2 regions of the Lysinibacillus sp. NPDC097231 genome follow, and region 1 is predicted to be linked to the other one. Evidence: riboswitches for the same ligand, from Rfam matches in the RefSeq annotation. Region 1 holds a riboswitch; the other holds the start of a gene.
What was found. Region 1 has a riboswitch for cyclic di-GMP ahead of ACIQXF_RS11015 (hypothetical protein). Riboswitches for the same ligand answer to the same signal wherever they lie in the genome.
Positions count from the first base shown of each region.

Region 1 (4,438 bases):
GCAATGTTATTTTATCGAAAGTCGGTCCTAAATGGTATTTTTATAAACCAAAAAGCAGTATAGATTTCAACTGCTTTTCTATTATACCAACTCCACCATGCTATCGCTTCACAATATGGTGAGACTAGCCAGTCGCGAAGACTATAAAAATAATGGTAAAAGCAGACGGCCAATTAGAGGTGCAATGTCGCATTTCTAAACCGTCTGCTTTTATATTTCATTTAATACTTATAAATCTAAAGATAAATATATCTTTATACACCTACAACGACATTATTTTCGGTACCATGATTTAATGAAGAAAGTAATTTTTCGGCGTTCTTTTTTAAATCTACAAGATACTCTGCTTCTTCAACTAGTTTTTGCATTGTATTTAATTCGTCATCGCTAATTCCAACTAACTCTTCAAACATTTCAACTGATTCTCGTGAAATGAAAGAAATATCCCTCATTGCTTCCATAATTTGCAGAGAACTTGAAGATAATTCTTCTGTACTTGCAGATGAATTCGCATTATTTTCAGCAATAATTTTTGTAGTCTCTACGATTTTTTCAAACATCTCCCCAATTTCTAAGATTTTTATATTTGTTTGTTCAAATTCCTCTGTTCCTTGCTTCATTGAAGTTACAACTTTGTTCGTCTCTTCTTGAATATTTTTCACAATATTCGAAACTTCACCAGCTGACTGATGTGATTGTTCAGCTAATTTACGAACTTCATCAGCAACTACAGCAAACCCTTTACCGTGTTCACCTGCACGAGCTGCTTCGATAGCTGCGTTCAATGCCAATAAATTTATTTGCTCTGAAATCCCCGTAATTACTTTAACAATGTTACCAATTTCGTACGATTTTTCTCCAAGAATATTGATCGCATCAAACGTCGTATTAATCGTTTGATTAAATTGCTTCATGTTCACCATCGAATCTTTTAACTTTTCATTACCTTCCTGCGTCAATTCTAACGTCGTATTCGATTGTTCTGAAATTTGGTTTGATCTTATAGATAGTTCTTCAATAGCCACTGTGATGTCTTCGATAGAAGTAGAACTCTCTTCGGTAGCAACTAGTTGCTTTTTTAACCCTTTACCGACTTCATCGATTGCGGCCCTTACAGTATCAGCCTTCTCAGTTGCGTATTCTCCATGTTCTAAAAGATTCTCACCTTTTTTATTCACATTATTTGCGAATTTGTTAAATTTTTCACTTACTTGACCTGCTGACAATTCGTTCATTCCATTTAGTACCTTTTTATTTATATGGGAATTACGTTTAAGTGAAAAATATCGGTAAGCAAAATACAAAGATGTACATAATAAAACTACAATTATCCCTAACATAATAGCTTCCATGAAAAAAATTCTCCTATTCTAACGTATTAGTGATGAAATGTTATAGTTCTTTTACAATGATGTAAATTCCATCTGCTACAGTCGATGGAATACTGCTTAGATTTTCATTACTTTCATACTTATGTACAATAAAGTCCCCTTCTACGTTTATATACTTTGTCAGGCCGTGATACTTCTCCAGCAAACGCATTGACTTTGGATTTGTCGCTTCAGCTAACACTAATCTTAAGCCTTCTTCTGTTGCTTTTTTTATTAATACATCACCTAAACTTTGTACTATATCATGACGATTATGTTCAGCAATTACACCTAATAAAAATAAATGTAGTATTTCTCCATCTTCCATATCTTTTCCAAAACGATTCTTATAATCTTCTAGGAAACGTTCATCAATATCCTCTAATACACGCATTACTATATTCATGTCAGCAAACGTGCCTTCAAAAATATCCCCTTCGATAATTTCAAGGACATTCGTATCTCCAACTAGTGCGCCTACAACATTTTGCTCTTCATCTAGTGCAATAGCACAGTATCCTTGATGAACATTTGCTTCAATATATTCCTTCGTAAATTGATAGAAATCTTCGTAAGGTAGTTGTAAGGCGTACCCGATAATCGGTTCTTGCACCCATTTGCCAGCAACTTCTACCCCAGTAAAGGTTTTTGCTAAACATTCTGCTGCCTTTTCAATTAAATCTGGTTGGTCTTTTGTAAGTATTTCATATGTATATAATTCTTGAATTGTTTGCATCGTAAAATTCCTCTTTTTCAAAATTTGATTATAGTTCATTAATGACTAACGCATTGGTAATTGTGAAACATTGTCGACTACGGTTCCTGGGAAATTAACTCCCTCTAAAGCATTTCGCACTTGCACATATGCAATTTTAGAGGATGGATTAACAATAAATATTTCTTTGAAGCCTAGTGATGCATAAAACATTAGTGTTTGTCCTAGCTCTGTTGAAACCTTTGAAGGAAGAGGCGATTGATATGTTGCATCAACAACAAATGTATATGTATTTTTCTGTACTTTTGCCACTGTCTCTTCTAAATCTTTCATATAATCCTCTACAAGAGCTGCTTTAACAAACCCTATTACTTGGACGTGTACTTCTTTTTTTGCTTCATAGATCGCCATTTTATATTTCTCTTTATCAACGACTATCATTTCAAATCCCCTTTTCGTAATTTTCTAATTTTTTAAAACTGTTAGCATTTTAGTAATAAATATCACATCTGTCGCTACGATTGATTGGAATCAGTCCTTTGATTTTTTTCCAAAAAAAAACTATCCCAGAATATAATTAGGATAGCCAAAAAATCACTTATTATCTTGGCAACCCGACTATCATTATCCAAGAGGATTTTAGACTCGTAGCTTTGCGTCCTTACCTTTCGATAAGTTTGCCTTTTTCAATTTTATTAAAATAACACTAACATATTACAATTTGATTATAAATGTTTTGTCAAATTTTGTCGACGGTAGGCAATTTTATCTAGAGAATATCGGTTGAATTAGAGAAATTTTCCGTATATTTAAAGGTATGAACAAGAAAATACTGTTTGGCGATTTTACAAAGAGGGGAATCTCTACTCCTGCCCAGATTGTAGGAAAAGTAAATGTCTGTATTTTTCCATATCCATCTAATAAGAACCAGCAGAATTAATTCACCATATTATTTACTTTTTTTGGAGTAATGATTATAAAAGAGCGGTTTTTAGGATTTAGCCTAAACAATCATATTACATAGTCCATCTAAATCTTTCTCATTCACCAATCTAATTTTATATTTTATAAAGTATCCCCACCTAAAATTACGCTTACATGACAATTTTTCTTTACAATCTTTATAGTGATATATCCAAAACAAAATCATCTCCACTCTTAGAGATTTATAGAGAGGAGATGATCTTCTTATTGGCATTATTTCTAAGCCCTATATTTTTCTTACTCGTTATACCCCTTGAGAAAAGAGTATTCTACAAAGGAATAATAAGCAGCTCCCTATCAGAGCTACTGCCTTCTACTACTTTCCCCTTTTTCTTCCTTGATATAAACTTTAAAATAAAACTGGTGGATGAATTGGAATAGATATAATTATTACTGCAGCACTCAGTATTAAGATTGATAGTCCAGCATTTTTCTTCATATTCACACTCTCCTTTAGATTTCAATAAATTGCATAGCTTTCTCAAACTTCTTTTCTTGTCGATAATACTCTCCCAATAAATAAGAAAATTGTTGGTGTATTTCTTTTAATTCTTCATTATCTGCTGTAAATGGAATTAACCTCCCTTCTAAAAAATCCATTGCTTTCTTTTTTTCTTCTCCCAGCAAATATAAATAAAAAGTAGCAAATAAATTAAAACTTAATTTTTTCTTATTTTTTGCTTCTTCCTTTAGAATAGTAAAGGTTTTTATACTTTTCTCCGCTTGTTCTAAGCGAAATTGTGTAACACCTAAATTATATAAGCAAAGCAGATAATGATCACAGTTCTTTGACATTAACGAAGCGCTTTTTTCAAAGTAAATTAATGCATTTTCATATTCCCCTCTCATTTGGTACAAATCCCCCAAATTGTGATATATAGTAGGTAATAGCTGCTGTTCCTGTAATAGCTCCACATTTCTCACTAGATGTTCATAGATTTCGATTGCTTCCTGAAACACTTTTCCTCGAGAGTAATTGAGTGCCAGAGACATTAATGTATAAATAATTCTTTTAAAATTAAATTGGTCCTTATAGAATTGAAGAGCTTTTTTCCCATAAATAATTGCTTGGCTTGGTTCTTCTAACCGCCCTTTTATTAAAGCGAAATGGTAGTAAAACTCTCCTTCTAGTGACCCTAGTTCTGGATGTATTTGAAGTATTTGAGTTAGTTCTGTAGCTGCTTCTTCATATTTACCTTTCGTTATTAAAACTAATGCATAATAATATGAATGTAAATACCTTTCATGTTGGGAAAAATTTTGTCGGTGGGCATTTAGCCATCTTAATTGATTTTCTGCTAATTTATGCTCGTTAACAAACACATAATAACGTAACTTATAAAGTTCATATAAATAAATAGATTCCGTA
Region 1 is NZ_JBIWDH010000015.1:58,085-62,522, forward strand. Features, by position in the region: gene ACIQXF_RS11005 (methyl-accepting chemotaxis protein) at 255-1,352, opposite strand; gene ACIQXF_RS11010 (hypothetical protein) at 1,393-2,106, opposite strand; gene ACIQXF_RS11015 (hypothetical protein) at 2,152-2,526, opposite strand; cyclic di-GMP riboswitch class I at 2,691-2,777, opposite strand; gene ACIQXF_RS11020 (helix-turn-helix domain-containing protein) at 3,523-4,438, opposite strand, start outside.

Region 2 (4,438 bases), on a different contig from region 1:
TCTGCTTCATTAGGGGCACGTGCTGAAGTAGAAGTAAAACTAATGTATCCTGGATTCCGTGTAACTGAATCAGATAAAGTTGTTCAAGTGGCGATGGCAGCTGCACGTAACATCGAACGTACACCAAAGCTTGGAATTTCAGGTGGGGGTTCTGATGCTAATGTTATTGCAGGCTTTGGTATCCCTACAGTTAATCTATCTGTTGGTTATGAAGATATTCATACAACAAATGAAAAAATACCAGTAGAAGAATTAGAAAAATTAGCAGATTTACTTGTCGAAATCGTAAAAGAGTCTGCAAAAAAATAACAACAGAATCAAAGGATGTGACCGCATGGAAAGTGTAAAGGCAGTAGTTTTTGCTTGTGGTACAGAGGAATATGCAGTGCCTGTAGAACAAGCGATTTCGATTGAAAAGTTAGAGCATGTAACACCTATTCCTCATTTACCCAATTATCTTCTAGGTTTCACAAGAATCCGTGGAGAGCTTGTACCTGTGCTTGATTTTGAACGTATACTGTATAATCGTTCTTCAAATGCTGCAACTGCACGTATTATTGTTTTGAATACGGATGTTGTGAATTACGGATTACTAGTAACGGAAGCTCGTGAAATTCTTGATCTTGATGAGTCTATATTAAAGCAGATGGGACTTGTCAATTATACAAAAACACGCTACTTTACAGCTGTGGCAAATCTTGAAAATCGTATGATCACATACGTAGACCCAAAAATACTTGTCAATTCATTAGAGGGAATTCGTGAAATTATTAACTATTTGCACAAAATGCTTGAAAATGAAAAAGAAAACGTAGAGGCTTGAATATCTATAAAAGCTAAGAATATTAGTTGAATGATTAACAATACAATACTACACATCAGAGTTAGTTGATGCATTAGACAGAATTGCAAATATGTGATTCTGTCTTTCTTTTTAAGTGGTTTCCTAACAATCAGAGGAAAATGAATAATAGATGTCGTATTTTAAGCTTATTACCAAAATATGTGGGAGGTATTTGTCTCATGGATTCAAAGAAAAAGGAAACACCAGAAGAAAAAAGTGAGCGTTTAAGGCAAAGTGAAATAAAAAACAATCCTGCTGGTTCTCTAAACGATGGAATAAATAGAGGAAGTAGTGGGAATTTAAATGGTATGGGTTGGAAAGAGACGGTGGTATTAGCTTTAGTGTTATTTATAGGTTACATGTTATATAAATTGTTTTTCAGATAAAGATAATGAAAAGAGTCTTTATCTCTAATTTTGCATTCCATAATCCTCAATTGCTATAAGTACCCCTACTAACATTTCATCAAATGTTCACCTTGACTACTACTTCTACGCTTATATTCTGATATAGTAAAAATAACCTGTGTTGTTAGTGTTTTATTCGACAATTATAGAGTGAATTATGCATTTTACCTACAGACATATTCGTTCTAAGGGCGTATTATGTAAAGTAAGAAAACTACTGTAAACGGCAAACTTCACCGAAAGGGAAGGACGCAAAGCCATGAGTCTAAACACTACTTTAGTGCATGATTGTCAGGTTGCCAGGTTCTGTTCTATGAGCCTAGGTGGATAGAATGGAGATGTAACAAATGGTAAGTCGTACACTATCAAAAGCAGTAATTGTTTTTATAGTAACCTTTGTAAGTACGTTAGGATTTTCAATCGGAAAGGTAGACGCTATGACCATGCAAGATAAGGCTACTTGGTTATGGGATACGACAAAGATTGTTGAGGATGAATCGGGAGTACTCACATTTTTAGAAAACAAGCATGTTAATAAATTATATTTGCAATTTAATAATGATATAGCAAGTAGTTATTATAAAAGCTTTATCGCAAAAGCAACAGAAAAAGGTATGAAAGTATATGTGTTAGATGGTGCTGAAAGTTGGGTTTCAGCGCAAGGCTATATAATGCAGGATCAGCTGTTTGAATGGTTACATACATATAATGAGAACGTAGCACCATGTGAGCAATTTTCAGGGGTACATCTTGATGTAGAACCCTACTTAAATATTGGGTGGAGCTTAAATCAAGCACAAACAATTGAATCCTATCAAGCGCTTCTTACTAGAGCGAAAGAGGAAACCGATCAATTACAATTACCGTTGGAAGTTGATATGCCATTTTGGTTTGATGAAATAACGTATAATACTCAATTTGGCAATGGTTTATTGGCTGAATGGGTCATCGATAACGTTGAAAGTGTAACGATAATGGCATATCGAGATACTGCTAACAACATTATCAAAATAGTTGAACAGGAAATAAACTACGCAAAAAAAGTAAATAAATCAATAGTTATTGGGGTGGAAACAGAAACCTCTGATGAAGGGAAAAATATTACCTTCTATGATGATGGAGAAGCCTATATGACTAAACAGTTAGCACAAGTTCATGAACATTATGCCAATAAAACAAGCTACAATGGTTTCGCCATTCATCATGTGGATAGTTGGATGAATATGCAGCCGTAAAAAAATCCTCTCCAAACTTTGTTGGAGAGGATTTTCTTTGTTATTAGGAAAGTCGACCGCTATAGTCTTCGAATTTAAATTCACGAATGACTTTAATGCCTTCTTCATCGTTATAAGAAACGATGGAAGGAAGGTTTACCCCATTAAACATATGGTTTTTCACCATAGAATAATGCGCCATATCTGTAAATACAAGACGATCGCCTGGTTTTAAAGGTTGTTCAAATGAATAATCGCCAATCACGTCACCAGCAAGGCATGTAAGCCCACCTAAACGATATGTGTATGCCAGTTCATTTGCTTGACCCGAACCGATTATCATTGGACGGTAGGGCATTTCTAGTACATCAGGCATATGACATGTTGCCGATGTATCTAAAATTACTAGGTCCATACCGTTTTTCTGTATATCAAGAACAGTTGCGACTAAATAACCTGTATTTAATGCTACAGCCTCACCTGGCTCTAAATATACAAGAAGATTATACTTGTCTTGAATATAGTTAATGATATTCACAAGCTTTTCTACATCATAATCCTCACGAGTAATATGGTGACCACCACCAAAGTTCAACCATTTCATTTGGTGTAAAACATCACCAAACTTTTCTTCAACAACTTGAATAATACGCTCTAACGTATCTGAATTTTGCTCACACATTGCATGGAAGTGTAAGCCATCAATACCATCAAGCTGTGATTTATCAAAGTTGTCTAAGGTTGTGCCAAGACGAGAATTTGTGTAACAAGGATCATAAAGCGCTGTTTCAATTTCAGAGTACTCAGGGTTAACACGAATACCACATTCAATTGTTTTACCAACAGATTTTACTTTGTCTTTAAATTGAGCCCATTGGTTAAATGAATTGAAAACGATATGATCAACGTAGCCAAGAAGCTCGTCCATTTCATGCTCGATATAAGCAGGCGCGTAGACATGAACTTCTTTGCCCATTTTTTCATAGCCAAGTCGTGCTTCGTGAAGTGAACTTGACGTAATGCCTGCTAAATATTCACCCACTAATGGGAATGTGGAATGCATTGAAAACCCTTTTAAGGCAAGTAAAATACGGCAGCCTGTACGATCTTGAATTGATTTTAAAAGCTCTAGATTTTTTGTTAATAATCGCTCATCCACTACATAGGAAGGGGATGGAACTTTTGAAAAATCAATTGGTTTCATCGGCTTATTTCCTTTGCATCTACATCAAGGTCAAGTAATTCTGGATTATGGCTTTCTTGCCATGGTAGACCCCATTTATTTAGTGCGTCCATGAATGGATCTGGATTGAAATCTTCTACGTTCCAAACACCAGGTTTACGCCATTCACCGTTCATCACAAGCATAGCACCGATCATTGCTGGTACACCAGTTGTATAGGAAATCGCTTGTGAACCAACCTCGTTATAACATTCTTCATGGTCACATACGTTGTACACATAATACGTTTTTTCTTTACCGTCTTTTAGACCGCGAATGATACAACCGATATTAGTTTTTCCTTTAGTACGTGGTCCCAGTGATGCTGGATCAGGCAGTACTGCCTTAAGGAAATGAATTGGTTGGATCATTTGTCCTTCAAATTCGATAGGCTCGATAGAAGTCATCCCAACATTCTCTAATACTTTTAAGTGTGTTAAGTATTTTTCTGAGAATGTCATCCAGAAACGGATTTGCTTTAAGCCCTTAATGTTTTTAGCAAGTGATTCTAGTTCTTCATGATATAAAAGGTAAATATCTTTTGGTCCAATCTCTGGTAAGTTATAAACCTCTTTTTTCTCAAGTGGTGCAGTTTCTACCCACTCGCCTTCTTTCCAATAACGACCATTCGCAGTAATTTCACGAATGTTGATTTCTGGGTTGAAGTTTGTTGCGAAATGGTAACCGTGATCACCAGCATTTGCATCCACAATATCAATGTAGTGGATTTCGTCAAACTCATGTTTTTGTG
Region 2 is NZ_JBIWDH010000013.1:50,868-55,305, reverse strand. Features, by position in the region: gene ACIQXF_RS09995 (M20/M25/M40 family metallo-hydrolase) at 1-309, shown strand, start outside; gene ACIQXF_RS09990 (chemotaxis protein CheW) at 335-823, shown strand; gene ACIQXF_RS09985 (DUF6366 family protein) at 1,024-1,230, shown strand; cyclic di-GMP riboswitch class I at 1,467-1,555, shown strand; gene ACIQXF_RS09980 (amidase) at 1,599-2,486, shown strand; gene nspC (carboxynorspermidine decarboxylase) at 2,530-3,669, opposite strand; gene ACIQXF_RS09970 (saccharopine dehydrogenase family protein) at 3,666-4,438, opposite strand, start outside.
Region 2: it holds a riboswitch for cyclic di-GMP, as region 1 does, so the genes downstream of both, ACIQXF_RS09980 (amidase) here and ACIQXF_RS11015 (hypothetical protein) in region 1, are expected to answer to the same signal.